One region of the Herbaspirillum sp. NPDC101397 genome, then DNA from elsewhere that is predicted to be linked to it. Evidence: predicted binding sites of a transcription regulator. Region 1 holds the regulator's gene; the other holds the start of a gene.

What was found. Region 1 encodes LexA, which represses DNA repair genes until DNA is damaged. Its sites were predicted from a motif close to ACTGTATNNNNATACAGT; they were not measured.
Region 2: recA (recombinase RecA) is a predicted target of LexA. The motif match lies at 10,579-10,596, and genes of this name have one in related genera.

Annotation. Positions count from the first base shown of each region.
Region 1 covers NZ_JBIWNS010000009.1:220,396-235,298, reverse strand. The annotation lists gene ACIROW_RS21570 (polysaccharide deacetylase family protein) at 1-321, shown strand, start outside; gene ACIROW_RS21565 (peroxiredoxin) at 400-879, shown strand; gene ACIROW_RS21560 (PhoH family protein) at 1,323-3,017, shown strand; gene ACIROW_RS21555 (inorganic phosphate transporter) at 3,098-4,105, opposite strand; gene ACIROW_RS21550 (DUF47 domain-containing protein) at 4,191-4,817, opposite strand; gene ACIROW_RS21545 (replicative DNA helicase) at 4,927-6,333, opposite strand; gene rplI (50S ribosomal protein L9) at 6,506-6,958, opposite strand; gene rpsR (30S ribosomal protein S18) at 6,985-7,269, opposite strand; gene priB (primosomal replication protein N) at 7,303-7,596, opposite strand; gene rpsF (30S ribosomal protein S6) at 7,631-7,999, opposite strand; gene lexA (transcriptional repressor LexA) at 8,252-8,902, shown strand; gene ACIROW_RS21515 (tetratricopeptide repeat protein) at 9,090-11,057, shown strand; gene ACIROW_RS21510 (flagellin) at 11,393-12,481, shown strand; gene ACIROW_RS21505 (flagellar protein FlaG) at 12,559-12,918, shown strand; gene fliD (flagellar filament capping protein FliD) at 13,148-14,903, shown strand, end outside.
Region 2 covers NZ_JBIWNS010000003.1:198,979-213,881, reverse strand. The annotation lists gene ACIROW_RS08905 (branched-chain amino acid transaminase) at 1-158, shown strand, start outside; gene ACIROW_RS08900 (zinc-finger domain-containing protein) at 192-389, shown strand; gene ACIROW_RS08895 (YybH family protein) at 486-917, shown strand; gene ACIROW_RS08890 (YheT family hydrolase) at 982-1,932, shown strand; gene ACIROW_RS08885 (DUF2946 family protein) at 1,936-2,532, shown strand; gene ACIROW_RS08880 (M48 family metalloprotease) at 2,554-4,113, opposite strand; gene moaC (cyclic pyranopterin monophosphate synthase MoaC) at 4,212-4,727, shown strand; gene ACIROW_RS08870 (pilin) at 4,791-5,303, opposite strand; gene ACIROW_RS08865 (TerC family protein) at 5,502-6,227, opposite strand; gene sucD (succinate--CoA ligase subunit alpha) at 6,394-7,275, opposite strand; gene sucC (ADP-forming succinate--CoA ligase subunit beta) at 7,293-8,459, opposite strand; gene recX (recombination regulator RecX) at 8,891-9,361, opposite strand; gene recA (recombinase RecA) at 9,418-10,524, opposite strand; gene ACIROW_RS08840 (tetratricopeptide repeat protein) at 10,937-12,568, shown strand; gene ACIROW_RS08835 (sensor histidine kinase) at 12,572-13,177, shown strand; gene ACIROW_RS08830 (aliphatic sulfonate ABC transporter substrate-binding protein) at 13,343-14,338, shown strand; gene ACIROW_RS08825 (ABC transporter permease) at 14,343-14,903, shown strand, end outside.

The DNA.
Region 1 (14,903 bases):
ACCACGCTGCCGACGCTCGACGAGCTGCTCGGCCGCACCATCAACGGCGTTGTCATGGATACGTCAAATGTCGCCGCTATGCTGTTGCGACTGACCGAACAACGTCGCGACCATGTCTTTACCTTGCATGCCGAGCTTGAAGGGCAGAAACTTGCCCCCATCTTTGAGCAATTGCTGCTCGGCTGGCGCGCCCAAGGCTACGATCTGGTGTCGATGGGCGAGTACTACCAGACCGTGAAATACGATGTCCTGCCGATTCTGCCTATCGCATGGGGCGAGTTGCCGGGACGTTCCGGCGACATGATTCTGCAGGCCGCATAAGCGACATGCGCAAGACAGACACGCGACATCGCACGATTCTCGACGACACAACACCAACACTTACCTCGGGACGCCATTTTGACTGACGACACACCATCCATACTGAACAAGACCGTGCCGGAATTTTCCGCTGCGATGACCAGCGGCAAAACCTTCTCGCTGTCGGATTACAAAGGCAAGAAGCTGGTGCTGTACTTTTATCCAAAAGACAATACGCCGGGCTGTACCACCGAGGGCATCCAGTTCCGCGAAAGCTATCCGGAATTCCAGAAGCACAATACGGAAATCTTCGGCATCAGCCGCGATAGCCTGAAGTCGCACGAAGGTTTCAAGGCCAAGCTGGACATGCCCTTTGAACTGATTTCCGATCCTGACGAAACGCTGTGCATCATGTTCGACGTCATGAAAATGAAGAACATGTATGGCAAGAAAGTCCGCGGCGTCGAACGCAGTACGTTTGTGATTGACGGATCGGGCACATTGGTGAAAGAATGGCGTGGAGTAAAAGTGCCATCGCATGTCGACGAGGTGCTCAGTTTTGTGAAGACAATTGCTTAAGAAACGTTAGTCCCACGACGACATACGTTTTCCCGAGCGGCAGCAAGATCGATCTCAAGAGTCATGTTGCAGCCGCCAGCCGAAAGTTGCGGTCAATTTAGATAAGCCTTTGAATTCAAATAGAAAACCGTTTTTTGGAAGCCGTTTTTGGATCAGGTCCCGAACCTGCCAAAACGGCTTTTTTACTTTGCGAATTTGCGCTGCGGAGAAAGCACCGGCAACACGCTACACCTGTACCGACGGTACGCGCAGCATTGCCTTGTCCGCCGCCTTCCCCTCTTCCACTAATCAAGCCCTCCTTCCTCTTTTCCTGCGTCCGTCGGCGACGCATGCCTGTACCAAGAAGGGTTTTATTAGCGGCAGTCGTTCGTTGTTGCACCTCCAGCAAGACCTGTACGCTCTGACAAAGCGGCATTTTTCTTCCCTTCACTACCGAGGTTCTGATGCCCCTGCCCAAACTGCCGAGTAAACCAGCTGCCTTATTGGCGCCCAAAGATTATCCGAAGGCCGAACGCGGTAAAACCGTCAAACCCCATATCGCATTGGTAGAACCTGCTGCACCGATTGCCCCGGTTGCCTCCATTGCTGCTCCGGTCGCCAAGGCGCAGCAGCCACTGCAGCCGCAAGCCAAGATCACCGGCAAGAGCCCGGCCGAGAAACCGCGTGTGGCCACACCCAAAGTGCTGGAATCGCGCGCCAAGTCGACCACCAGTCGCATCGCCGACAAGCTCGGCGTGTCGAAACTGTTCGTGCTCGACACCAATGTGCTCATGCATGATCCGACCTCGCTGTTCCGCTTCGAGGAACACGATATCTATCTGCCGATGATCACGCTGGAAGAACTCGACAACCACAAGAAGGGCATGTCGGAAGTCGCCCGCAACGCACGCCAGATTTCACGCTCGCTTGATGCGCTGGTCAGCGACATCGCTGAAGACGCCATCGACCTCGGCATCCCGCTGTCCAAGCTGGGCAACAAGGACGCCAAGGGCCGCCTGTTCTTCCAGACCAAGCTGCAGAACGCCAAGCTGCCCGATGGCCTGCCGGAAGGCAAGGCCGACAATCAGATTCTCGGCGTGGTGCGTGCGCTTGACCAGCAATACCCGGACCGTCCGGTCGTGCTGGTGTCGAAAGACATCAACATGCGCATCAAGGCGCGCGCCATCGGTTTGCCGGCGGAAGATTACTTCAACGACCATGTGCTGGAAGATACCGACCTGCTGTATTCGGGTATCCAGCAACTGCCGGACGACTTCTGGAACAAGCACGGCAAGGGCATGGAGTCGTGGCAGGAAAACAAGCACGGCACCAGCTACACCTATTACCGTGTGACCGGTCCGCACGTGCCCTCCATGCTGATGAACCAGTTCGTCTTTATCGAACCGAAGAACGGCGAACCGGCCTTCTACGGCCAGGTCACGCAAATCAACGGCAAGACTGCGGTCCTGCAGACGCTGCGCGACTACGGTCACACCAAGAACAGCGTGTGGGGCATCACGGCGCGCAACCGTGAGCAAAACTTCGCGCTGAACCTGCTGATGAATCCGGAGTGCGACTTCGTCACGCTGCTCGGTCAGGCCGGTACCGGCAAGACCCTGCTCGCCCTGGCGGCCGGTCTGGCGCAAGTACTGGAAACCAAGAACTACAACGAAATCATCGTCACCCGCGTCACCGTGCCGGTGGGCGAAGATATTGGTTTCCTGCCCGGTACTGAAGAAGAGAAGATGGGGCCGTGGATGGGCGCCTTCGACGATAACCTGGAAGTGTTGAACAAGTCCGACGGCGACGCCGGCGAATGGGGCCGTGCGGCAACGCAAGACCTGATCCGCTCGCGCATCAAGATCAAGTCGCTGAACTTCATGCGCGGTCGCACCTTCGTCAACAAATTCCTGATCATCGACGAAGCGCAGAACCTGACGCCGAAACAGATGAAGACCCTGGTCACCCGTGCAGGTCCGGGCACCAAGATCGTCTGCCTCGGCAACATCGCGCAGATCGACACGCCTTACCTGACCGAAGGTTCCAGCGGCCTGACCTACGTCGTTGACCGCTTCAAGGGCTGGTCGCACAGCGGCCACGTCACGCTGGCGCGCGGCGAGCGTTCGCGTCTGGCGGATCACGCCAGCGATGTCCTGTAAGGCAGCATCGGAGCAGAAGCATGCAGCAAATAAAAAAGCCACCGCGAGGTGGCTTTTTTATTGTCCGCAGAGACGTCCGCTTACAGGATGTGCATGCCGATCCACCAGGCGATCGCCGCGACGAACGCCGATGCCGGAATCGTGAAGATCCAGGCCCATACGATATTGCCCGCAACGCCCCAGCGCACCGCCGACATCTTGTGCGATGCGCCGACACCGACGATCGCGCCGGTGATGGTGTGCGTGGTCGAGACCGGCACACCCATTGCGGTGGCGATGAACAGCGTGATCGCACCACCTGTTTCGGCGCAGAAGCCGCCTACCGGCTTGAGCTTGGTGATCTTCTGGCCCATGGTCTTGACGATGCGCCAGCCGCCAAACAGTGTGCCCAGGCTGATGGCGCAATAGCAGCTGATGATCACCCACATCGGCGGATTGTCGGCTCCGGAATTGCCCGATGCAATCAACAGCATCCAGATGATACCGATGGTCTTCTGCGCATCATTGCCGCCATGGCCGAGACTGTACATCGATGCCGACACCAACTGGGCGCGGCGGAACCATCCGTCAACCTTGCGCGGCGTCGAGCGCACGAAGATCCACGACACAAGCAACATCATGATGGATCCCAGGATGAAGCCCAGCAGCGGCGACAGCACGATGAAGATGACGATCTTGATCAGGCCTGAAGCCACCAGCGAACCGGTGCCGGCCTTGGCGACCGCAGCGCCTACCAGGCCGCCGATCAGGGCATGCGACGACGACGACGGGATGCCGTAGTACCAGGTCACGAGATTCCAGAAAATCGCACCGATCAAGGCGCCGAACACCACCACGTGGTCCACCACGGCGGGATCAATCGTGCCCTTGCCCACCGAAGCGGCAACGTGCAGTTGATGAAAAACAAACACCGCGGCCAGATTGAAGAACGCCGCCATCGCCACCGCCGTTTGCGGACGCAACACGCCGGTGGACACCACCGTCGCAATGGCATTTGCAGCGTCGTGGAAACCGTTCATGAAATCGAACAGCAGCGCCAGGACAATCAGCAAGGCAAGAATGTGAAAACTAATTTGAACTGTATGCATGGATAAACCGTTATCTTGAGAAGCAGCGGCAACATCGCACCGTGACGGCGCCAGTGTCGAGCGCCGGCGCAGTCAATGGCGAAGGTCAGGCATTTTCGACGATGATGCCTTCAATGATGTTGGCGACGTCTTCGCAACGATCGGTAACGGTTTCCAGGATTTCGTAGATGGCTTTTAGCTTGATCAGGTTGCGCACATCAGGCTCATCGCGGAACAGTTTGGACATGGCGGCGCGCATGACATGGTCGGCATCCGATTCGAAGCGGTCGATCTCTTCGCAGATGGCGAGGATCTGGCGCGAGTTATCCATGTTGTGCAGCAGGCCGACGGCTGCTTTCACCTTCTCGGCACAGGCCAGGCACAGTTCGGCGAGGCGCTTGGCTTCCGGCGTGATGGCCTTGATGTCATACAGCGAAATGGTTTGCGCGCCATCTTCCAGCAGGTCGAGGATGTCGTCCATGCGGGTGATCAGTTGATGGATGTCATCACGGTCCAGTGGTGTGATAAAGGTCTTGTGCAACAGCTCGATGGTGTTGTGAGTGACTTTGTCCGCCTGCTTTTCCAGGGTCTCGATCGCATGCACGCGAATTTCCAGGTCGTCGAAATTGGTCATCAATGCGACCATTTCCTTGGCGCATTTCACACCCAGCTCTGCGTGCTGGTTGAACAGATCAAAAAACTTGCCCTCGGTGGGCATCAGGCGTCCAAACATGTTCCACTCTCTTATGAATAATTAATGCTTCACTTACACAACATGAGCCGCCAGGGAGGCGGCCTGCATTGTCCGCGCAGCCCGGGGCTGAGCGATGAACTTCGCCGCGTCAGTCGCCGCCGTAAGGCGACGCCAGACTGCCGACATAGTTGTCGTACTTGGTAAATTGCCCCAGGAACGCAAGGCGGATACTGCCGATCGGACCGTTACGCTGCTTGCCGATGATGATTTCGGCGGTGCCTTTGTCCGGTGAATCGGGATTGTAAACTTCGTCACGGTAAATGAACAAAATCACGTCGGCATCCTGCTCGATGGCGCCGGATTCGCGCAAGTCGGACATCACGGGACGCTTGTTGGGACGTTGCTCCAGCGCGCGGTTCAGCTGCGACAAGGCGATCACCGGGCAATTGAGTTCCTTGGCGAGGCCCTTCAGGCTCCGCGAAATTTCGGAAATTTCAGAGGCGCGGTTTTCGCCGCTGTTGCCGCCGCCGTTGCCTGACATCAGTTGCAAGTAGTCGATGATAATCAGACCGAGCTTGCCGCATTGGCGCGCCAGGCGACGCGAGCGCGCGCGCAATTCGATTGGACTCAAGGCCGGTGTTTCATCGATGTAGAACTGCGCGTCGTTCATCTTCTGAATCGCGTGCGTCAGGCGCGGCCAGTCTTCGTCGATCAGGCGGCCGGTGCGCAGGCGATGCTGGTCGAGACGGCCGACCGAGCCCAGCATACGCATGGCCAGCTGGGCGCCGCCCATTTCCATCGAGAACACGGCAACCGGCAGGCCGCTGTCGATGGCAACGTTTTCACCGATGTTGATGGAAAACGCAGTTTTACCCATCGAAGGACGGCCGGCCACGATGATCAGATCGCCCGGCTGCAAGCCGGAAGTCATCTTGTCGAGATCGATGAAGCCGGTCGGCACGCCGGTGATGTCGCTGGTGCTGTCGCGGTTGTACAGTTCGTCGATGCGCTCGACCACCTGGGTCAGCAGCGGCTGAATCGACAGGAAGCCTTGCGAGCCGCGCGAGCCCTCTTCCGCGATCGCGAAAATCTTGGATTCGGCCTCGTCGAGCATCTGCTTGACGTTCTTGCCTTGGGGGTGGAAAGCGTCGCCTGAAATCTCATCCGACACCGTGATCAGCTTGCGCAGGATGCCGCGGTCGCGCACGATTTCGGCGTAGCGACGGATATTCGCCGCAGAAGGCGTGTTTTGCGCCAGCGCGTTGAGATAGCTCAGGCCGCCCACTTCTTCGGCCTTGCCGCTGGTGGACATTGCCTCGTAGACGGTGATCACGTCGGCCGGCTTGCTTTCGTTGATCAGCTTAACGATGTGCTGGAAGATGATGCGATGATCGTAGCGATAAAAATCTTCTGCGCTGACGAAGTCGGCAATACGATCCCACGCAGCATTATCAAGCATCAAACCGCCAAGGACGGATTGTTCGGCTTCGATGGAGTGCGGCGGGACGCGCAGGGATTCTAGTTGCGGATCGGGAGATGCGTTCATGGCGCGCATTATACCTGCTAAGAGTAGTCGCTACAGGTGCGGAGGCAGATTAGCCGGCGGTTTTACAAACTACGGTCAGACTTGCACCGGTCCCGGCATGATGTACGGGACCGGAAAAATAAAAAAGCCAGGCGAACCCGGCTTCTTTATCAAAACAGATGGAACGACTTGGCGTAATGAATTACGCGTGGTCGCCCGCAACAGCAACAGTCACGTCAACCACGACGTCGGTGTGCAGAGCAACCGACACAGCGTGATCGCCAACGATCTTCAGAGGACCTTGTGGCAGACGAACTTGCGCCTTTTCGACCGGGAAACCTTGCTTTGTCAGCGCGTCAGCGATGTCAAAGTTGGTCACGGAACCGAACAGACGACCGTCAACGCCGGACTTCTGGGTGATCTTGACTGTCAAGCCGGCCAGTTTTTCGCCTTGGGCTTGTGCTGCTGCCAGCTTTTCAGCGGCGGCTTTTTCCAACTCGGCGCGCTTCGCTTCGAATTCAGCGATAGCGGCTGTTGTGGCGCGGCGCGCCATGCGTTGCGGGATCAGGAAGTTACGTGCGTAACCGTCCTTGACGCGGACGACTTCGCCCAGACCACCGAGATTAACGACTTTTTCCAACAGAATGACTTGCATGTTTTTCTCCTATATCTCGTCGTCAATTACGCGTTGTGCAGATCTGTGTATGGCAGCAACGCGAGGTAGCGTGCGCGCTTGATCGCTGTGTCAACTTGACGCTGATAGTGTGCCTTGGTGCCGGTCAGACGTGCTGGCATGATCTTGCCGTTTTCTTGCACGAAATCCTTCAGAGTGTCGACGTCTTTGTAATCGACTTGCTCAACACCTGCGGCTGTGAAACGGCAGAATTTTTTACGCTTGAACAGCGGGTTTTGCTGTTGGCGTTTTTGCTTCAACTTGCTTTTATCGAACTTTTTACCGAATGCCATTTTGCGGCTCCTGATATCTAAAATTGAGTGGTTCTAAACTACAGATTCAAAATCAACGATGTGAAACACGATGCTTTTGCTGTTGCGATTCCTGCGCGCCATGAAACCGCTGAACTTGAGCATCTCGCCGAGACCGGCCCGGTTAAGCCGACCTGAAATTTCGCCTGCAGCGAATGCAGTGATTTCAAACTCGACCAACCTCTTGATGCCCGCTTCCGTCTGCTCCGATTGGTGCTGCAACTTCGCAGTCACTACCGGGATGCCTGCCGGGGTGTAACGTATGACGTCACGCTCGGCGATGGTGGCAACAAACTGAAAGTGATTCACGCTCCCTGATGCTTTTCTATCGCAATGTCAGCAATTAAGCCGCTGGTGCTTCTGCGCGATTGCTCTTTACTGCGTCTTCCTTCTGGACAGCCTTCAGGATTGGCGAAGGACCGGTTTCGGCCTTCTTCATCTTGACTGTCAGGTGACGCAACACTGCATCGTTGAACTTGAAGCCGGTTTCGATTTCGGCCAGAGTTTCGCCGTCAACTTCGATATTCAGGCAAACATAGTGTGCTTTTGCCAGTTTTTGGATTTGGTACGCCAATTGACGGCGGCCCCAATCTTCGACACGGTGAATCTTGCCGCCGCGTGCAGTAACGATGCCTTTGTAACGCTCGATCATCGCTGGAACTTGCTCGCTTTGGTCCGGATGGACGATAAATACGATTTCATAATGACGCATGTAGACTCCTTTATGGACTGATTAACAAATCGCCCACCTCGGCGTCAAGACGAGTGTGGGAAGAGGAAAGCCCGCAATCATATACCAGAACGCCCAAAACCTCAATACTTTCAGGCATTTGCCGTGGAACAGCGCCCACAGATCGGAAAACGGTCGATGACATGATTTCAATATTGCAGATTGACACTGCTTTATAACTGTATAAAAATACAGACTGTTTATGCAACCAGCATAACTTCCCCGAAAGCCGACATGCTCAAACTGACCGCTCGCCAGGAACAGATTCTGAATCTGATCAAAGACGCCATCGAAAACACCGGCTTCCCGCCTACACGAGCAGAAATCGCCAATGAGCTGGGCTTCCGCTCCGCCAATGCCGCCGAAGAGCATCTGCAGGCGCTGGCGCGCAAAGGCGCCATCGAAATTTCTCCGGGCACCTCGCGCGGAATCCGCCTGCGAGATGGATCGATTACCAATCCTGGCCGCCAGATGGCGCTGCCCCACCCTGCACTCATGCAGCTGTCGCTGCCGCTGGTCGGCCGCGTCGCTGCCGGCTCGCCGATCCTGGCGCAAGAACATATTGAGAGCAATTACAACGTCGACCCGGCGCTGTTTTCGGCCAAGCCGGACTACTTGCTGAAGGTGCGCGGCATGTCGATGCGCGACGCCGGCATTCTGGACGGCGATCTGCTCGCGGTAAAAAAGGCCGATCAGGCGCGCAATGGCCAGATCGTGGTGGCGCGAATCGGCGATGACGTCACGGTCAAGCGCTATCGCAAGACCGGCTCGCTGATCGAGTTGCTGCCTGAAAATCCCGACTTCAAGGTGATCAAGGTCTCATCCGAAGAGGAAAACTTCGCCCTGGAAGGCTTGGCCGTCGGCTTGCTGCGCAGCTGGAATTGATTTCGCCTCGGACCCCACCCAAACTAAAGCCCGCTAAATCGCGGGCTTTTTTTACGTCTGTTTGCCAGATCGAAAGCAGAATTGCATCATATGATACCGATAGCTAACTGCGACCGGGCAAAGCATTGCAAAAATAGCTTTTCCGCTCGCAAAGCAGCACCATTACTCAATCCGGTAAGGAACCACAATGTCAACGCGTAGCAGCAACAAGCCCGCCAACAAGAGCGCTCAACCCAACATCAAGGATCTCCTGGCCGTAAGAGAATGCTTAAACTTGCTGGATGATCACAAAGTCGACGCAGCAAAAGAGCTGTGTGCCCAAGTGCTCAAACGCGCGCCAAATCTGGTCTATGCCAACCATGCATGGGGCCTGGTCGCCATGCATGAGAACGACTTCATCGGCGCAGAAGCCGCCTTGCGCAAAGCGGTGGCGGCAGATCCGACCAATTCGGAATATATTGCAAACTTGGCCACCTCCGTCCTCAAGCAAGACCGGATCGACGATTCGATCGCGCTGTACGAGGAAGCCATCAAACTCAACAGCGAGAATAAAGACGCGCGTATCGGCCTCGCCAACGCCCTGCATGAAAAGAACGATCCGGATGCTTCGATCGCCTATTTCGAGGATGCCGTCAGACGCAATCCTGAGGCGCCCGGACCGCTGTCCCACCTTGGCAAGGCACTGATTGATGCAAAGCAATATAAGGAAGCGATCAACGTACTGTTCAAGTCACTGCAGTTGCAAATAAATTTCGCGCCGGCACACACCAATCTGGGCATCGCTCTCCAGGAAATGGACATGCTCAAGGATGCACTGGAAAGCCATAAGACGTCCTTGCTGCTGGATCCGACCGACATCTACGCGCAGACCAAGATCGCCGACACCTATATCAAACTAAAGGAATACGACAAGGCCAACGAGCATTACCAGCGCATCATCGAACTGGCCCCCAAAGATCCCAACAGTTATACGAAACTCGCCTCAAGCCTGTTTTCCCACCAAGATCGCTATGAAGAAGCCATGGCGCTGTTCCATAAGGCACTTGAAGTCGATCCGAAACACCCGTTGACGCACAACAATATCGGCGCGACGATGTACGATTACGGTGAGACGGTGTCCTCACTGCAATATTTCAAAGATGCACTCGCGCTCAAACCCAATTATTTGACCGCCCAGCACAATCTTGCACTTGGACAACTTCTGGCAGGCGACCTGAAGGATGGCTGGGCCAATCATGAGAGCAGACTGGAAGTCAAAGAGCGTCGCCACGTCTATAAATTGATCCACAAGCTTTTCGAACTGATCCCGAAATGGGATGGCAAGTCTTCGCTCCAGGGCAAATACATTCTGCTGATGCACGAACAAGGCTTCGGCGACAGCATTCAGTTCGTACGCTACGTCCACAAGTTGCTGGAACAAGGCGCCCGTGTGGCGCTGCACGTCAAGGATCCGTTGGCCCGCCTGTTCCGCAGCGTGTCCGATCAGGTGACACTGGTGCGTGAGAACGATCCTCTGCCCAAGTGCGACTACGCTTACGTGCTGATGAGCCTGCCGCACGCGCTCGGTACCGATCGCGTCGAAGACATCCCTTCCTATCCGTTCTATTTATCTGCCGATCCGCAGGACATCAAGCGCTGGAAAGACAAAATGGACATGTTCGCAGACAATACCGGCGACCTGCGCGTCGGCTTCGTCTGGGCCGGTAATCCGGAGCATGGCAATGACCGGAAACGTTCCATTCCACTTGAGACCTTCGCTCCTCTATTTAATACGTCCGGTGTCCAGTTCTTTTCCATCCAGAAAGGACTTGTCACATCTGAGTTGGCCAAGCTCCCTAAAGAATTGCCTGTGTACAATATAGGCGATGCCCTTAATGACTTTGCCGATACGGCCGCGGTGATGGCCAATCTTGACCTGATCATCAGCGTCGACACTTCTGTGGTCCATCTGGCCGGCGCGCTCGGCCGGCCAACCTGGACGTTGCTGGCCCATACGCCCGACTGGCGCTGGCTGAACGACCGGGAGGATTCGCCGTGGTATCCGAGCATGCGCTTGTTCCGCCAGCCAACTCGCAACGACTGGCCTGCGGTTATCAGCAAAGTAGCTTCGGAGCTCGCAATCCTGGCACAAGAAAAGAAAAAAAGGACAGCGTAATCAAATACTTGCCGCATTCACCCTATGCGGCAAGTTGCAAAAAAGTCCGCTGAAAGCCCCCTCGCCACCTTTCTACGCCTCAAAACGGAACTTTTCAAGAATACCTACTAAAGTTTTCTTAAATAGCGTCGAAATAAGATTTGCTTGACGTATAGAAGCACGCAGTTTTAGGTCGGACAGCATTGGAAAAATTTTTTTGCGATAAACATTAAACTTTTTCCGATACCGTCCGATATAGCTAACAACAGCGGTTTGAACGCCTGAGGCTTTAGGTAAAAACCAAAGTTAAGCACTGAAACTCGGATTTATCGGCCTCAAATCTTAGGAGAATTAACATGGCATCAGTCATTAATACCAATATTGCGTCGCTTAACACGCAACGCAACCTCAACATGTCGCAATCGTCGTTGAACACTTCGATTCAACGTTTGTCTTCCGGTCTGCGCGTCAACAGCGCAAAGGACGACGCTGCAGGCTTGGCAATTGCCGACCGCATGAATGCTCAGGTCAAAGGCCTGGCAGTTGCGCAACGTAACGCCAACGACGGTATCTCCCTGGCTCAAACCGCTGAAGGCGCACTGAGCACAGTTACCGACAACCTGCAACGTATGCGCGAACTGGCGGTTCAAGCTTCCAACGGCTCGAACAGCGCTCAGGATCGCAAGACCCTGAACGACGAATACAAGCAACTGTCGGACGAAACTTTCCGCGTTCTGAACGGTACAAACTTCAACGGTCAAAACCTGTTCACAGGTATTGGTTCCGGTGCAAGCGCTGGTACAGGTTCCGACAGCGCCAACGTTTCGGCTTCCCTGACACTGACTTTCCAAGTCGGCGCCAACGTTACCGACAACAAACTGAACGACCAAATCAGCATTTCGCTGTCCGACTTGTCCAACGACAAGACCATGGCTAACGTCATCGGTACCAGCGCCAAGGGTCTGATTGGTCTGGGCACGACAACTTCGGTTGATGCTGCTCAAGTGACTTACACTTCGGCCAAGGCTGCTCTGGACAGCTTGTTCTCGACAGGTTCGACACTGACAGCAACAGCACTGGCAGCTTCGGCTGTGACTCTGCAAAGCGCTATCGACAGCGCCAAGCTGTCGCTGGACAAGGCAATCGCCGATCCATCGGCACAAAGCGATGCACAAAAAGCGATCAAGAACCTGGACAACGCGATCAACCTGATCTCGTCCAAGCGCGCCGAGTTCGGTGCGGTCCAAAACCGCTTCAGCGCCGTCATCAGCAACTTGCAGATTTCGAGCGAAAACATCACCGCCTCGCGCAGCCGTATCATGGATACAGACTACGCGGCAGAAACTGCAAACCTCACACGTGCGCAAATTCTGCAACAAGCAGGTACGGCGATGCTCTCGCAGGCGAACTCCGCACCGCAAAGCGTCCTGTCTCTGTTGAAGTAGTCTTAAGAGCCATGTAGGATAATATGCGGAGAATATGTAGATATTCTCCGCATATTCCTTGATGAAGGAGTAAAAACATGTCGATTTCCCCGCTTAATATCACAGCTGCAGGTGACTCCGGTTCGTACGTGCCGGTGCAGCCGTCCAACACCAAACCAGATCCAGTGGTATCGACAGTTGCGCCTGCAGCAACCCCGCAAGCGCAGCGTTCCACCGAAAGCGATGTGGCCGATGCCGTCGATAAATTGAATGACTTTGCAAGCAAGAACGCATCGGATCTCAATTTTTCGCGTGATCAGGAAACCGGCAAAACGATTGTGAAGGTTGTTGATACGGCAACTGACGTCGTCATTCGCCAGATTCCTACCGAAGAAGCCGTTGCTATCGCAAAGTCGATTGATAAGATGCAAGGTTTGTTGATCAATCACAAGGCGTAAGTCTGCTACGAACTGTTGGAGCATTTTTAATATTCATGCGCAAGCGCAACATTTTGCGCATGGTATATTTCGCCCCGATAGTTCATAACAGATTTCATTTTTCTGTTGCATGTCATCAGAACCCCATCAAGAGTTGACACTCAATTGATGTGAAGCCAGCCAGCTTTATCACTCTTGTCTGATTTCAGCATCGTGTTTTGCGTTCAACGCATAGAATTCAGGAGATAGCATGGCCACCTCTACCGGGACAATCTCGACCTCGGCCGGTCCCCTCGACGTAGCGACCCTCGTTTCCAAACTGATGGGCGCCGAGGCAAAGGTTCTTGATCCGCTCACCTCGCAAGCCAGTAGCTACAACAGCCTGATTTCCGCCTACGGCAATCTGAAGAACGCTGTTTCCACATATCAAAGCGCCTTGAAGGCGCTGACTGCAGCAAGCTTCGCCGCGCAAAAATCCAGCGTGTCCAATAGCGGCACAGGCACACCGCTGACGACTGATCCGTTCACGGCCGACGTAAATACCGACAACTCCACCAAGATCCTTGCGCAAAAGATCCAGTCGGCGGGCTACTCCAGCTCGCAACAGTTCACTGCCGGCGACTCGATAGCGATCAAGATCGGCACCAATCCACCGACCTTCGTCACTCTGCAGGCAAACGCCACCCTGGCCGGCGTTCGTGATGCAATTAATGCCTCCAAGGCAGGCGTCACCGCCAGCATCGTGACTGACGGCACCGGCGATCACCTGGTCATGGAATCGAACACTGCAGGTACCGCCAACACCATCAAAGTGCAGGCAAACAATAGCCTTGCCGGCCTGGCTTACGATCCCTCGAGCTCGAATCCGAGCACCGTGACTCAAATCCAGGCACCACGCGATGCAACTGCGGCAGCTTCAGGCACCTATTCCGTGTCGGTATCGCAATTGGCGCAAGCGCAAAAAATCACATCTACCGGTTTTGCTGCGGGTTATGCGTTCGACACCGGCATTCTTGCAATCAAGACGGGCACCGGCTCGACCGCCATCATCAAACCGGCGACCAATACATTGGCCGGCGTACGCGACGCCATCAATGCTAGCGATGCAGGCGTGAGCGCCACCATCGTCAGCGATGGCACAGCTGCCCATCTGGTTCTCACTGCCAAGGACAGCGGTTCCGCCAATTCGATTCGCGTCAGCGGCACCGGCAGCTATGCCGCGCTTGCCTTCGACCCGAGCGGCAAGTATTCCTCGCCGGGCGTCACCCCTGGCCAGACTTATGACGCTGGCACAGGCGCGCTGACGCTGAAAGTCGGCAATACGACCACTAATGTCGCCTTGTCCGGTGCGGGCAAGACTTTGCAGGACGTGCGCGACGCGATCAACACCGCCAATGCGGGCGTTACTGCCAGCATTACCAATGACGGTACGCAAGACCATCTGGTCCTGACGCCGTCCGGCACCGGTGCGACCAGCCCGGTGTCACTGACCGGTACCGGCGACTTTTCCAACCTGTCCGGCAGCACCATGGGGCAACTGCAAGCTGCCCAGGATGCGAAACTGAGCATTGACGGAACCGCCGTCACGAGCGCATCGAACACCGTCACGGACGCGATTTCTGGTGTGACGCTGAATCTGACCAAAGTCACCACGGCGGCGGATAATTTCTCGTTGACCATCTCCAACGACACGACTGGCGTGACGTCCACCGCGACCACCTTCGTCTCCGCGTACAACGCGCTTGCAAAGTCCATCACATCTCTCACCCAACAGACGCCGTCGACCACGCTCGGCCAGGCCGGCACCTCCTCACCACTGGCTAGCGAGAGCTCGGTACAAAGCATCCTGACCCAGTTGCGCAGTGCATTGCTTGGCAACGTCCCAGGGGGCAGCGGCATCAGTTCGCTGACCGACATCGGCATCGGCTTCCAAAAAGACGGCACGCTGGCGCTGGATGCGACCAAATTGTCGACTGCGACAACCAAGAATTTTGCGGGCATTGCCA
Region 2 (14,903 bases), on a different contig from region 1:
CCGGCACCGCCGCGGAAATCACCCCCATCCGCGAACTCGACAACCGCACCATCGGCAACGGTGGCCGCGGTCCGATCACGGAAAAACTGCAAACCTTGTTCTTCGACGTCGTGTCGGGCAAGGCGCCCCAATATCAGCATTGGCTGACACTGGTTTAATTTAAATAAGCAATATCGCACCGGAGAAACACCATGAGCCAAGTCCAACAAACCCAGCCAGTTCAACTCGACGGCAAAGACCTGCCGGCCCACTGCCCCAACCCGAACATGCCGCACTGGTCGTCGCACCCGCGCGTGTTCCTGGAACTCGACGACCACGGCGCCGCCAAGTGTCCGTACTGCGGCACGCAATACCAGCTCAAGCCGGGCGCCGTCGTCAAGGCGCACTGAGGCCTGAGATCGCCGCCTGCCCAGCAGTAGCAACACCAATAAAGAGGACCACCAGGAAACGATTGGTCCTTTTTGCTTTTTCCTCCTGGAGAAGACATGCCGCGCGCCAAACTGTTACATGGTTCACCCGATGAAATCGAAGCAGCGTATTACGATGCGCTGTCCCGCGCCGACCTCGATGCGCTGATGGCGCTGTGGGCCGACGACGAGGAAATCGTCTGTATCCATCCCGGCGCAGCACGCCTGGTCGGCCATGTCGCCATCCGCAACAGCTGGGAAGAAATCCTCGCGCGCGGCGGCCTGCACATCCAGCCGCGCCAGCTGCATGCGGCACACACCATCACCACCGCCGTGCACAACGTGATCGAGGACATCCACCATCCCGACAACAGCCAGCCGGACGTGCACGTCATCGCCACCAATGTCTACATGAAGACCGCACAAGGCTGGCGCATCGTCACGCACCACGCCTCGGTCGCACCGGGACCGGCGCCGTCGGAGCCGATCGCCGAGACCATGCTGCACTGATATTTTTTCTGCGCCGCCCGCTTGGCATCCCGTCCTGCGGCGGCGCATCCACTGTTCTCCATCCATGCACTACATCGCGCCTCGCTGGCTTCCCGGCGGCAACCTCCAAACGATTTATCCGTCGACCTTCATCGCCAAGCCGCCGGTGCATTTCCGGCGTGAACGCTGGAACACGCCCGACGACGACTTTATCGATGTCGACTTCGTCGACGGCCAGCCAGGGCAACCGCTGGTGGTACTGTTCCATGGACTGGAAGGTTCCTCCGACAGCCACTATTGCCGCGCCCTGATGGCGGCAGTGGCTGCGCGCGGCTGGACCGGCGTGGTGCCGCATTTCCGCGGCTGCTCGGGTGAAATCAATCTGGCGCCGCGCTTTTACCATTCCGGCGACAGCGGCGAACTTGACTGGATATTGCGCCGCCTGGTCACGCATCGGGCGACCATCGGCGCCGGCAAGTTCTACGCCACCGGCGTCTCGCTTGGCGCCAACGCTCTGCTGCGCTGGCTCGGCGAATCGCAGCACCAGGCCGAGTTCATCGACGCCGCGTGCGCGGTGTCGGCGCCGCTCGACCTGGCCGGCGGCGGCGCGGCGCTGGCGCATGGTTTCAACCGGATTTATTCACATGTGTTCCTGCGCACCATGCGTCCCAAATGCCTGGTCAAGCTGGATCAATTCCCCGGCCTGTTCAGCCGCGACGCGCTGCTGCAGGCCCGCGACCTCTACACCTTCGACAACATCGTCACGGCGCCGCTCCATGGCTACCGCAATACCGAAGACTATTGGGACCGCGCCAGCGCCAAGCACATCCTCCACGACATCACGGTGCCGACACTGGTGCTCAACGCCAAAAACGATCCATTCCTGCCGCCGCAGTATTTGCCGGAAAGCGCTGCCGCCTGCGTCAAACTGGAATATCCTGATGAAGGCGGCCATGTCGGCTTCCCCACCGGCGCACCGCCGGGCGAGCTGGGCTGGCTGCCGCAACGCATGCTGCATTTTCTGGAAGGCAAATAAGCAATGGATGACGTCGTCAGGCAAGCGATGGCCAAGTGGCCGAATGTGCCACACTGCTTCGGCTGGCTGAAGCTAGATGCGCGCGGACACTGGCGCATGCGCGACGAACGCGCCCAGCATCTTGATCTTCCCGGCGACAAGATCGCGCATCCGGCGCTGCTCGGCTTCATCAACCGCAATTACACCCACGATGAGGAAGGCCGCTGGTATTTTCAGAACGGTCCGCAGCGCGTCTACGTTGATCTTGAGTTGACGCCGCATATCGTGCGCACCGATCCGGTCGCGGGATTCATCACCCAGACCGGCGCCACACTGGAAGCGATTTCACATGCCTGGCTGACGCGGGAAGGCCAACTGGTGCTGGCATCGAGCACTATCGTCGCTGCGCTGGACGACCGCGACGCCGCCGCCGTGCTGGCGACACTGACGGTTGGGGGCCGGGCGGCCGGTGATGAGGAAATCATGGAGTGGCTGGACGGAAGCGATGCAGCCGGACTCGTTTTCTCCCATGACGGCAACGACCTCCCTTTGCAACGAATCGGTGCGGACGAGCTGGCCGGACAATTCGGTTTCGTCACGCACCCTCGCGCGACTTCCTGACAAGGTCTTGAGTCGTGACGATTATCCGCGCCCCTTGGTTTCCTTCATCTCGTCTTTCCACTGCTCCTTGAGATCGCGCTCACGCGCATCAATCATGGCCTGATCGTAGAAGGTGGCATCCGGCGCCTTGCGTGCGATGCCGAGCTGCTCCAGCGCCGCCGGCAAACTGCCTTGCAGTACATAGGATTCCGCCAGCGCCATGTGTTGCAGCGCTTGCTTGCCCTGCGCCGCATAGGCCTTGGCGAGCAGATCCTGCACCGCGACTTCCTGGCGATACAGCTGCGCCTGGTCGCGCAAATAGGTAACGGCGACGTCGTAGCGCTGCCCCTCGATCAACGCATCCGCGTACTGATGCGCCACCACGCGCGACAACGGGAATTGCTTGCGCGCAGCGTCGGCTTCCTTGAGCGCTTGGGCGCCTTGTTTTTTAGCCAGCTTGATGTCAATGTCGAGATTGGTGAACAGAATGCTCGGCACCATCGGCTGCGACGCCGCGCGCGCTTCCTGCAACAGGCTCTCGGCCTTGTCGTAGGAACGCTGCAGATAAGCCGCGTACGCCAGACCGTACTTCGACACCATGATCTGCATCTTGGTATTCTGGCGCAGCTGCGATTCAAAGTACGCCTGGGCATCGCGGGTACCTTGCGCCGTATTGTTCTGCAACAGACGTACGCGCGCGCGAATCAGCTGAAAATCGGGATTGTCGGCGCGCTGCCTGTAACGCTGGTCGCGTATGCGCGCCTGGATGTCGGCGATACGTTCGGTGGTCAGCGGGTGGGTCAGCAGGTAGGGGGGCACTGCGTCGCCGAGCCCGCGCGACGCGCTTTGCAGACGACCGAAAAACGCCACCATGCCAGAGGTGTCGAAGCCGCCGTCGCGCAGGATTTGCAAACCGACGCGATCGGCCTCGCGCTCGGCGTCGCGGCTGAAATTAAGTTGCCGTTGCATCGCAAGGCCGGTGCCGCCCATCATCGTCGCCATGGCGGCGTCGCCGCCGACTCTGGAGACGCCGGCCAGCGCACCGAGCACGATGGAAGCAAGCTGGATCATGGAATTCTGCTTTTGCTGGCCGATCATGCGCGCGATGTGGCGCTGGGCGACGTGACCGATTTCATGCGCCAGCACCGAGGCCAATTCGGACTCGCTCTGCGCTGCCAGCATCAGGCCGGAGTGTACTGCGATGAAGCCGCCCGGCAAAGCGAAGGCGTTCAACACCGGATCGCGCACCGCGAAGAAAAAGAAATCGTAGCCTGCTTCACCGCGCACGTCCGGCCGCACGGACACCAGGTTGGAGCCGAAGTTGTTGAGGTATTCCAGCACCGGGCCGTCATCGAGGTAGTCGGGATCGCGCCGGATATCGCGCATGATCTGCTCACCGAGTTTGCGCTCCACCAGCGGCGACAATCCCTCGCGTTCGGTATCTCCCAGCGTCGGCAACGTCTGCGCAACACCTGTGGTCGGCGCGACGGCCAGCGGCAGCGTCGCAGCAGTCAGCGCGAGCGCGGCGAACAGGGAACGCAAAGCTGGACGCAACAGCGAACGACGACGATGTGTTTGTTCAGAAGATACAGACTGACGCATAGACGGGCACTGAGTAAGGGGTGGCTTGGAGCGTGAGTGGCTCTTTCAATGCCTGCTATGATACCTGCAGTAATGACCGATTTTCACTTTCCGCCGCCATGACCGATTCCAACACGCCAAATTCACCGGCCGACGCCAACCAGGGCCTGACCCATTTCGATCAGGGCGGACAAGCGCACATGGTCGACGTCGGCGCCAAGCAGGACACTCATCGCATCGCCGTCGCCAGCGGCGTCATTTCCATGAAACCCGAAACGCTGGCCGTGATCCAGTCTGGCACCGCGAAGAAAGGCGACGTCCTCGGCATCGCCCGCATCGCCGCCATCATGGCATCCAAGCGTACCAGCGACCTGATTCCGCTATGCCATCCGCTGGCGCTGACGCATGTGTCGGTGGATTTTTCCATTGATGCAGTCTTGTCGCGCATCAGTTGCACGGTGCGCGTGGAAACCAACGGCAAGACCGGCGTCGAGATGGAAGCACTGACTGCCGTGCAGGTCGGACTGCTGACGATTTACGACATGTCCAAGGCGATTGACCGCGGCATGGTGATGTCCGATATTCGGGTCCAGGAGAAACATGGCGGAAAATCGGGATCGTGGTCGCAGGCCTGAGACGTTTGCTGTGGGCGTAAAAAAAGCGTGCTGATGCACGCTTTTTTATTACCGCTGAACGGATTAACCGCGGCAGACTTCTGGGGCGTATTTTGCAGGCAGCGTCGGCAAGTCTGCAGCCGGTGTGGTTGCCGTAGCCGGTGTGGTCGCCGTAGTTGATGTTCCGGGCGCGGTCTGACACAACCAGGTAATCGCGCTTGGATTGCTCGCCGACGGCACCAGCTTCAGGGTCTTTCCATTGGCTTCGCCACCAATCTCGCCAAAGGTGATAGTGATAATGCCGCCTTGCGCGATCTTGATGTCGGAAATCGACTTGATATCGGTCGACGGCGTAAATGTATAACCGGTCGCGTTCTGGTCAAAGCCGGTGCCATTCTTGGAGGCGATCGTCTCCGATACCGCCATCTTTGCCGGGGTCGCCAGATTTAGCCCTTCCGCCACTTTCGTGCGGACCAGGTAATCCCGGTATTGCGGAATCGCCACCATCGCGAGGACACCTACGATGGCGATAACGATCATCAATTCAATCAGGGTGAAACCGGTGGGTGAGTAACGTGCGGACCGCTTCGCTTGCATATTGTTTTCCTATTACAAAAAAATCGAGTTTCGGGAGCGTTGCCTGGCCATCTGTCCACGGCCGTCGTTTTCTCTCGGGCAACGCCAGACTCCCCGCATGGATCATATTCGCCCACGGCGAATTTGTGAACATCTTTATAACCGCACGGGCGAGGCGGAATTTATCATCCGGCCTCGCCCGGTTGCTTCAGACCTTCTTTATGCCGCGTGCTTTTGCGCCCTGCGTGCCAGCCAGCTGCCGACCATCACGACGCCGATGGCACCGACCACGCCGGGCAGGCTCAGATGCAGTTGCAGGCCGGGCACCTCGAACTCATGGTGCGGCAGATAGGTCTGCACCCAGCCCTTGATCGCCACGTCGGAGATGATCATGCCGCCCGCAAGATAGCCGAGCAAAGCCGCGCCCAGCGTGATGATGAGCGGCGCCTTTTCCATCAGCTTGAGCACCAGCGTGCTACCCCAGACAATGATGGGGATGCTGACCAGAATGCCGAACACCACCAACAGCAACTGATGTTCGCCGGCTGCCTGTTCGGCAGCGCTGGCAATCGCGATGACGTTGTCCAGGCTCATCACCAGGTCGGCCACGACGATGGTTTTGATCGCCGACAACAGCTTGTCGCTGCCATTGATTTCACCATGGCCGTCGTCTTCGCTGAGCAGCTTGGTGCCGATCCAGAACAGCAGGACGCCCCCCACCAGCTTGATGAACGGCATTTGCAGCAAGGTCACCGCGAAGGCGATCAGCACGATACGAATGGCGATGGCGCCGAACGTGCCCCACAGGATGCCGCGCAAGCGCAGGTTGGCCGGCAGGTTGCGGCACGCCAGCGCAATCACGATGGCGTTGTCGCCACCGAGCAAAATATCGATCAGGATGATCTGGCCGACCGCCAGCCAGTTCAGTTCCGTCAAAAAATCCATACAACCCCCAAAATATTCGTGAACACTAAAGCAATATGGGGAGCCGGAGCTCCCCATATTGGTATGTCACCGGTCAGGCCGGGAAGTTCTGCCGAGTTTGCAACGATCGCAACAACGTCGACAAATCAATCCAGCCTGCCGTTCGCTTGCCAGTGCGGCAAATGAATTACAGCACCGACTTCAGCAGACGCGCCATTTCCGACGGATTGCGTGTTGCCTTGATGCCGCACTCTTCCATGATCGCCAGCTTCGCTTCGGCAGTATCAGCACCACCCGAGATCAGCGCGCCGGCATGGCCCATGCGCTTGCCTGGAGGCGCAGTCACGCCGGCGATGAAGCCGATGACTGGCTTCTTCATGTTGTCCTTGACCCAGTACGAAGCGTTGGCTTCGTCAGGACCGCCGATTTCACCGATCATGATGACGGCATCGGTGTCCGGATCGTCATTGAAGGCCTTCATGATGTCGATGTGCTTCAGACCGTTGATCGGGTCGCCGCCGATACCGACTGCGGACGATTGACCGAGACCCAGTGCGGTCAGTTGACCGACGGCTTCATAGGTCAATGTGCCCGAACGGGAAACCACGCCGATGCGGCCCTTCTTGTGGATGTGACCCGGCATGATGCCGATCTTGATTTCGTCCGGTGTGATCAGGCCTGGGCAGTTAGGACCGAGCAGCAATGTCTTGCTGCCGGCCTTGGCCATGCGGTTTTTCAGTTCCAGCATGTCGCGCACAGGAATGCCTTCAGTGATACAGATGGCCAGGTCCAGGTCGGCTTCGACAGCTTCCCAGATCGCAGCTGCTGCGCCTGCAGGTGGAACGTAGATCACCGAAACGGTCGCGCCGGTAGCCTTCTTGGCTTCGGACACATTCGCGAAAATTGGAATGCCTTCGAAATCTTCGCCGGCCTTCTTCGGGTTCACGCCTGCAACGAAAGCGTTCTTGCCGTTCGCGTAATCGCGGCACATGCGGGTGTGGAATTGACCGGTTTTGCCGGTGATACCTTGGGTGATGACTTTGGTGTCTTTATTGATCAGAATCGACATAGCTATTCCTTGTCCTATTATTTACCGTTGGCTGCAGCAACAACTTTTTGCGCAGCTTCTTCCATGCTGTCTGCCGAGATGATCGGCAGGCCGGAGTCGGCCAGCAGCTTCTTGCCGATTTCTTCGTTGGTGCCCTTCATGCGCACAACCAGCGGCACTTTCAGGGAAACGGCCTTGGACGCAGCGATCACGCCTTCGGCGATCACGTCACAGCGCATGATGCCGCCGAAGATGTTGACCAGGATGGCTTTCAGTTCTGGGTTCTTCAGCATGATCTTGAATGCTTCGGTAACCTTCTCTGTAGTTGCGCCGCCGCCGACGTCCAGGAAGTTGGCTGGCTCGCCGCCGAACAGCTTGATGGTGTCCATGGTGGCCATGGCCAGACCGGCGCCGTTGACCAGGCAGCCGATGTTGCCGTCGAGGGAAATGTAGGCCAGGTCGAACTTGGAAGCTTCGACTTCAGCTGGATCTTCTTCGTCCAGATCGCGGTAAGCGACGATTTCAGGATGACGGAACAGCGCGTTGGAGTCGAAGTTGAACTTGGCGTCCAGAGCGATGACCTTGCCGTCGCCGGTCAGGATCAGCGGGTTGATTTCGGCCAGCGACGCATCGGTTTCCCAGTATGCCTTGTACAGACCTTGCAATTGCTTGCGCGCGTCGACCACGGACGCGGCTGGAACGCCGATCTTGGTGGCGATGCTGTCAGCGTCGGCATCGGTCAGGCCGGTCGACGGATCGATGGCGATCTGGTGGATCAGTTCAGGGTGGCTTTCTGCAACTTCTTCGATGTCCATGCCGCCTTCGCTGGAAGCCATCAGGACCACACGTTGGCTGACGCGGTCGGTGACCATGGAAACGTACAGTTCCTTCTTGATGTCCGCGCCTTCTTCGATCAGCAGGCGACGCACTTTTTGGCCTTCAGGGCCAGTCTGGTGCGTGATCAATTGCATGCCGAGGATCTGGCCGGCGTATTCCTTGACTTGTTCCAGGGACTTGGCGACTTTCACGCCGCCGCCCTTGCCGCGGCCACCCGCGTGGATTTGCGCCTTGACGACCCACACCGGACCGCCCAGCGTTTCAGCTGCCTTGACGGCATCTTCAACGGATTGGCATGGAATGCCGCGTGGAACGGTCACGCCGAATTGGCGGAGGATTTCTTTGCCCTGATACTCATGGATTTTCATGGGAGCTTCCCTTTAAGACACTATTAAATAAAACTTACTGGATTGAAATCCGGCTGGCGGCAACACCGCGCGGCGCGAATGGAGGCAAGAATCCGCGCTGGCGCGTTTTCCCCGAACGAGGAGACGCGTGGCTGATGCAGCCGGGCGGATTGCTTAGTAGAAGGTGCAGACAGTGCATTGGGCATAGAGAATGCCATTTGATCAACATTAGTCGTTGTCGCATTGCGTGTCGTCATCGCAAAGATTGCCATGACAGCCGCTAATGCGGCGCAGCAAAAACCCGGAGATTTTAGCACAGCTCGCCCCGCCTAGGCAGCAGGATGGGCTTATGGAGACTATTTTTGCGGGATTGCCGTACGGACAAAAGTCCACGCTACAGCAGGGGTATTGACGAACTACCGAAGGGAAACCTTGATTAATCGACCGATCGGTCAATCAAAATCGTCATGCTCACCGTCGCTCCACGCAGTTTTGACCGCCGCTTGAATCGCCCGATGCGAAAAACCACGCTGCTGTAGAAAACGCATGCACTTGGCGCGCGCCACGCCGTCGGTCGGCGCTTCGTCGAATTTGCGCCGCAAAACTTCGCGCGCCCGCTCGTTTTCACCCTGGGTGAGCCCAATTTTGGCTTCCCCCAGCGCTTCGCCGGTGATGCCGTGGCTTTTCAATTCGGAAAGGATGCGGTTGTTGCCGTAACGGCCAACGCGACGATTCACCAAGGATTCGGAGAAACGCTCTTGAGAAAGGAATTTGGATTCTTGCAGCCAGTTCAGCAGAGCTTCGATATCGTCGTCATCTTGCGCGTAAGGAGTTAGCTTACGCGCAAGTTCCAGACGACTATGCTCACGTGAAGAGAGATATTTGAGCGCTCGCGCCTTCAGGCTGATTTGCGGCCTGGGCATCGGTCACACCGTCGCGATCGTTGCGACCGACAAGACACGAGCGAAGTACAACGACATCAGGATTCTTCGGCAGCGACGTTCTTTGCAGAACCTTTGCCAGTTGGTGCCGGTGTTGCAGCAGCAGGAGTACCTGCACCACCTGCAGCCAATTCAGGAACGCCCAACGAAACGCGTACCTTGTTTTCGATTTCGCGCGCCAGTTCCGGACGTTCTTTCAGGAAATTGCGTGCATTGTCCTTACCCTGGCCGATACGTTCGCCGTTATAGCTGTACCAGGCGCCGGACTTTTCCACGATCTTGGCGTCTGAGCCCAGATCGAGAATTTCACCTTCGCGCGATGTGCCTTCGCCATAAAGAATGTCGAAGTGAGCTTCGCGGAATGGCGGCGCCACCTTGTTCTTGACGACTTTGACCTTGGTTTCGCTGCCGATGACTTCGTCACCAGACTTGATCGAGCCGGTGCGGCGGATATCCAGGCGCACGGAGGCGTAAAACTTCAGCGCGTTGCCGCCGGTGGTTGTTTCGGGGTTGCCGAACATGACGCCGATCTTCATGCGGATCTGATTGATGAAGATCACGGTGGTGCTGGTGCGGTTGATGCTGCCGGTCAGCTTGCGCAGCGCTTGCGACATCAGGCGTGCTTGCAGGCCCGGCAGGGAGTCACCCATGTCGCCTTCGATTTCGGCACGTGGCGTCAGGGCAGCAACCGAGTCGATGACGATCAGGTCAACGCCGCCGGAGCGCACCAGCGCATCGGTGATTTCCAACGCTTGTTCACCGGTATCGGGCTGCGAAATCAGCAGTTCGGATAAATTGACGCCCAGTTTCTGCGCGTAAGTCACGTCCAGTGCATGTTCCGCGTCGATAAAGGCGCAGGTGCCGCCGATTTTTTGCATTTCAGCAATGGCTTGCAGTGTCAGCGTGGTCTTACCGGAGGATTCCGGACCGTAGATTTCAATCACGCGGCCGCGCGGCAGACCGCCGACGCCCAGCGCGATGTCCAAGCCAAGGGAGCCGGTCGAGACGACCTGGATTTCCTCGAGGACTGCGCCGTCTTCCATACGCATGACCGAGCCCTTGCCGAATTGCTTCTCGATCTGTGCAAGGGCAGCGGCCAGCGCTTTGCCCTTCTCAGAGTTGTTCGCGGATTTTTTATCGTCCATAGGGTTCTTTCAACAAAGTGTTCGTTCGGATCAGTCAGAGATCAACTAAGCAGCACTGTATAAAAAAACAGTTGTTTGTGCAAGTTCTTTTTCTGCTGTTGCAATCCGGAATAGCGGAATGGGCCGAAATGGCGCGACAGCGCAAGGAATACGATTGCGATCGAAAAAAAATTCGATAGTCTGTTAGTATGCCGCCGATTCCCCGGCTCCCGAGATTCCGATTATAACGGCCCTGCCGGTACGGTTCATGCATGCACAACGTCTGTTCCTCGTTTTTCGGAAGCGACGGCTGTAGCGTCTTTCAGCGATAATGCAGATGATTTCAAGGAATATCCCAGATTTATTGCGGATATTCGACGTATTTGATATACATTTCTAGCTAGTAATATTACGAGTTTCCTGCTTTCCCCCTATGACCCTGGTTCCATTCAGCCGCATTTCCAGCCTGCGCTCGCTCATCATCGACGACATGCCGGCCATGCGCCAAAACATTCGCATGCATCTGGGCCAGCTCGGCATCACCAAAGTCGACCAGGCCGGCACGCCCGACGAAGCGATTCGCGCCGTCCAGGGCGGCAGTACGTACGACCTCATCGTCTGCGACTACAACCTGAACAAGGAAACCAACGGTCAGCAGTTGCTGGAATTCTTCCGCACCCAGCATATGCTGTCGCCCACCACCATGTTCATCATGGTCACGGCCGAAAGCGGTTACAACCTGGTTGCCAGCGCCGCCGAATTCCAGCCTGACGCCTACATGCTCAAGCCGCTGACGGCGTCCAAGCTGGCCGACCGGATCGACCGCCTGCTGGAAAAGCAGAACGCGCTGCTGCCGATCAATGAAAAGCTCAAGCGCAAGGACCAGGCCGGCGCCATCGTTGAATGCGACAACGTGCTGAAGGTCGCGCCCAAATGGATCGTCGACATCCTCAAGACCAAGGGCAGCCTGCTGATCGAACTGCGCCGCATCGAAGAAGCGCGCGCGGTCTACGCGCAGGCGCTGGAAATGCGCGACGACCTGGTATGGGCCAAGGTCGGCATGGCGCGCTGCAATATCGTGGCCGGCCAATTCGACGACGCCAAGGTGCTGGTGCAAGCCGTGCTGGCGCAGAATTCGCAATACATTGAAGCCTACGACCTGCTGGCGCAGATTGAAGAGGCGCAAGGCAATCAGCAACAGGCGCTGGACGCCCTCGCGCGTTCGTCCGAAATCATCCCGTCGGCGCGCCGCAGCCGCCTGGTCGGCGACGCCGCCTACCGCGTCGGCGACCTGGACCAGGCCAAGGAAGCGTTCGACAAGGTGCTCAAGCACACCAAGGGTTCGCTGACCGCGCAGCCGAGCGACCTGCTGACGCTGGCACAGGTGCACGTCGACACCGGCGACGGAGATGCGGCGCTGGCGCTGCTGGCCAATGCGCCCAAGCGCTACGCTGAATCGAAGATGTTCATCTCGACGCAATCGGCAGTGGCGGCGCAGGCGTATGTTCAGCTGGGCGACATGATTTCCGCCGAAATGGCGTTCGAAGCGGCACGCAATGCCGCCGAAGGTACCCCATCTGAAATGGGGACGTTGGCGCTGGCCAAGGCTGCGTTCTCGGTCGGTCGCGACGAAGAAGGCGCGCAGCTGATTTCACAGGCCGTCAAGTCCGACCACGAAAACAAGACGCTGCTGACGCTGGCGCGCAAAGTCCTGGCTGATTGCGGCAAGGAAAGCATGACCGACGAACTGGTCGACGGCGCCGTCAAGCAATGCATGGGCATCATTGCCGAAGCGAACGCCTTGATGCGCAGCGCCAAGCCGGATGAATCGCTGGCCAAACTGGAAGAAGCGCTGCACAGCATGCCGGAAAACACCGGCGTGCTGATGGCAGCCGCCCAGCTGCATCTGCTGTGGATGAGCCAGCGCGGGATCAATCAGGATTACGTCAAGCGCGTCAACCGCTACCTCAATACGCTGGACCGCCTGATCCCGGGCAACGACCGCGTCAGCAAGATGCATAAATTCCTACGAGACGCGGTTGCCAAAGCTGCGCAGAAGAGCTGATCCATGGACGCAAAACTGGCCGCCATTATTGTTCACGACATCAAGAATTCGCTCGGCGTACTGGAGGGTGAATTGCGCGTGCTTGCCGCCGAGTCGCCCGACGAGCGCGCCGGCCACGCGCACCTGACCTGCCTCACGCTGCAGGAAAAGCTGATCGGCTTCCTGACGCTGTATAAAGCGTCTTCGCAAGGACTGACGGCGCAGATCGAAGCGCTGTCGCCGCAGGATTTCCTTGAAGGCCTGCTACGCCACCTGACCATCAGTCAATCTGGCCTCGAGGTCGCGATCAATAGCGCAGGCATGCCGCTGGTCGCCTTCTTCGATGAAAATCTGGTCGGCCTGGCGCTCGAAGCCGCGTTGCAGAACGCCACCCGCTTCGCCCGCTCGCACATCGAACTGTCCTGCCGCAAGGATGGCAACGGCGTGGTATTCAGTATCCGCGACGACGGCCCCGGCATCGGCACGCACGAAATCAAACCGTCCACCGGTCTCGGCATGGATTTGTGCAAGGCCATCGCCGCCGCCCACCAAAAGGGCGACAAGAAAGGCGAAGCATTGCTGAGCAACCATCCCGACGGCGGCGCCCAGTTCGAACTGCATTTACCCTGACATCGTGCTGATTCTCTGCGCGCCCGGCATGCGTTGAACGCATAAGCAAGCGCGAAAAAAATCGTTCTTTTCCCTGGACTTCGTCCGTAGAGTCATCCCGACAGGGACAGGCTGGCCTCGTTTGCAACGAGGCGGCCTGACAGACTCGAACAAGAAAAGGACATCATGCAACGCCGCCACTTCCTCCAGTTGAGCACTGCCACGGCAGCAACCTTCGGCTCTGCCGCATTGGGCCTGCCGCTGATCGGCCGCGCCGCCGACGCGCCCAAGACCATCCGCCTCGACTATGCAACGTATTCACCACCCAGCCTGGTGCTGAAGAAATTCGGCTGGCTGGAAGAAGACCTGAAGTCCTCCGGAGGTTCGGTGAAATGGGTGCTGAGCCAGGGCAGCAATCGCGCGCTCGAATACCTCAACAGCGACAGCGTCGACTTCGGCAGCACAGCCGGTCTGGCCGCCCTGCTTGCGCGCGCCAACGGCAATCCGGCCAAGGCGGTGTATGTATTTTCGCGTCCCGAGTGGACCGCGCTGGCAGTACAGAAAGACTCCACCATCAAATCGGTAAAGGAACTCAAGGGCAAGAAAATCGCCGCCACCAAGGGCACCGATCCTTATCTGTTCCTGCTGCGTGCGCTGCATGAAAACGGTCTCTCCAAGAGCGACGTGGAAATCCTCCACCTGCAACATCCCGACGGTCGCGTCGCGCTGGAACAAAAGCGCGTCGACGCCTGGGCCGGACTCGATCCGCATCTGGCGGCCAGCGAGCTGGAAGCCGGCTCGAAGCTGATCTATCGCAACGTCAATTTCAATACCTACGGTTTCCTCAACGTCAGCGACAGCTTCGCCGCCAGATATCCGGACGAGGTCAAGCGCGTGATTCGCGCCTACGAACGTGCGCGCCTGTGGATCATCAAGAACCCGGACGAGACCGCCAGGCTGATCGCCGAAGAAGCCAAGCTGTCGCTGCCGGTGGCGCAACTGCAACTCAAACGCAATGATTTTTCCAACCCGCAGATCGGCAAGGAACATATCGACGCGCTGCGCGCCGCTGCGCCCATCCTGCTCGACGAAGAACTGGTCAAGGGCGGCACCGACCTCTCCAGAACGATCACCACGCTGATCGATCCTGCTTACTCGCAAGGCCTGATCCGCCAGGCATGAAGCCATGAAAGAGTCGCACTCGCTGCTGTCGCTGGAAGCGCATCAAGCTGGTTTTTTGCACGATGCGCAAGACCGTGCCACGGAGGTCGCCCGCGCGCCGAAGAAGCCCATCAACTGGCCATGGGGAGCCCTGCTGCCCGTGTTTTTTTTGGGCGCGCTGGAAATCGGCTCAGCGCTGGACCTGATCCCGTCACGGCTGCTGCCGCCGCCGAGTGAGATTGCGCAGACCATCTACGCACTGGCCAAGCGCGACCTGTTCGCCCACATCGCCGTCAGCGTGGCGCGCGTAGCCGCAGGCTTCTCCATCGGCGCGCTGCTGGCGGTCGCCTTCGGCGTCTTGGTCGGCATGCATAGACGCGCCGAGTCGCTGCTGGAGCCGTCCTTTCAGGCGCTGCGTGCAATCCCCAGCCTGGCCTGGATTCCCTTGCTGCTGCTGTGGCTGGGCATCGACGAGACGCCCAAGATTGTATTGATCGCCATCGGCGCGTTCTTCCCGGTCTATATCAATCTGGTGGCCGGCATCCACAATGTCGATCGCAAACTGCTCGAAGTCGGCGAAATCCAT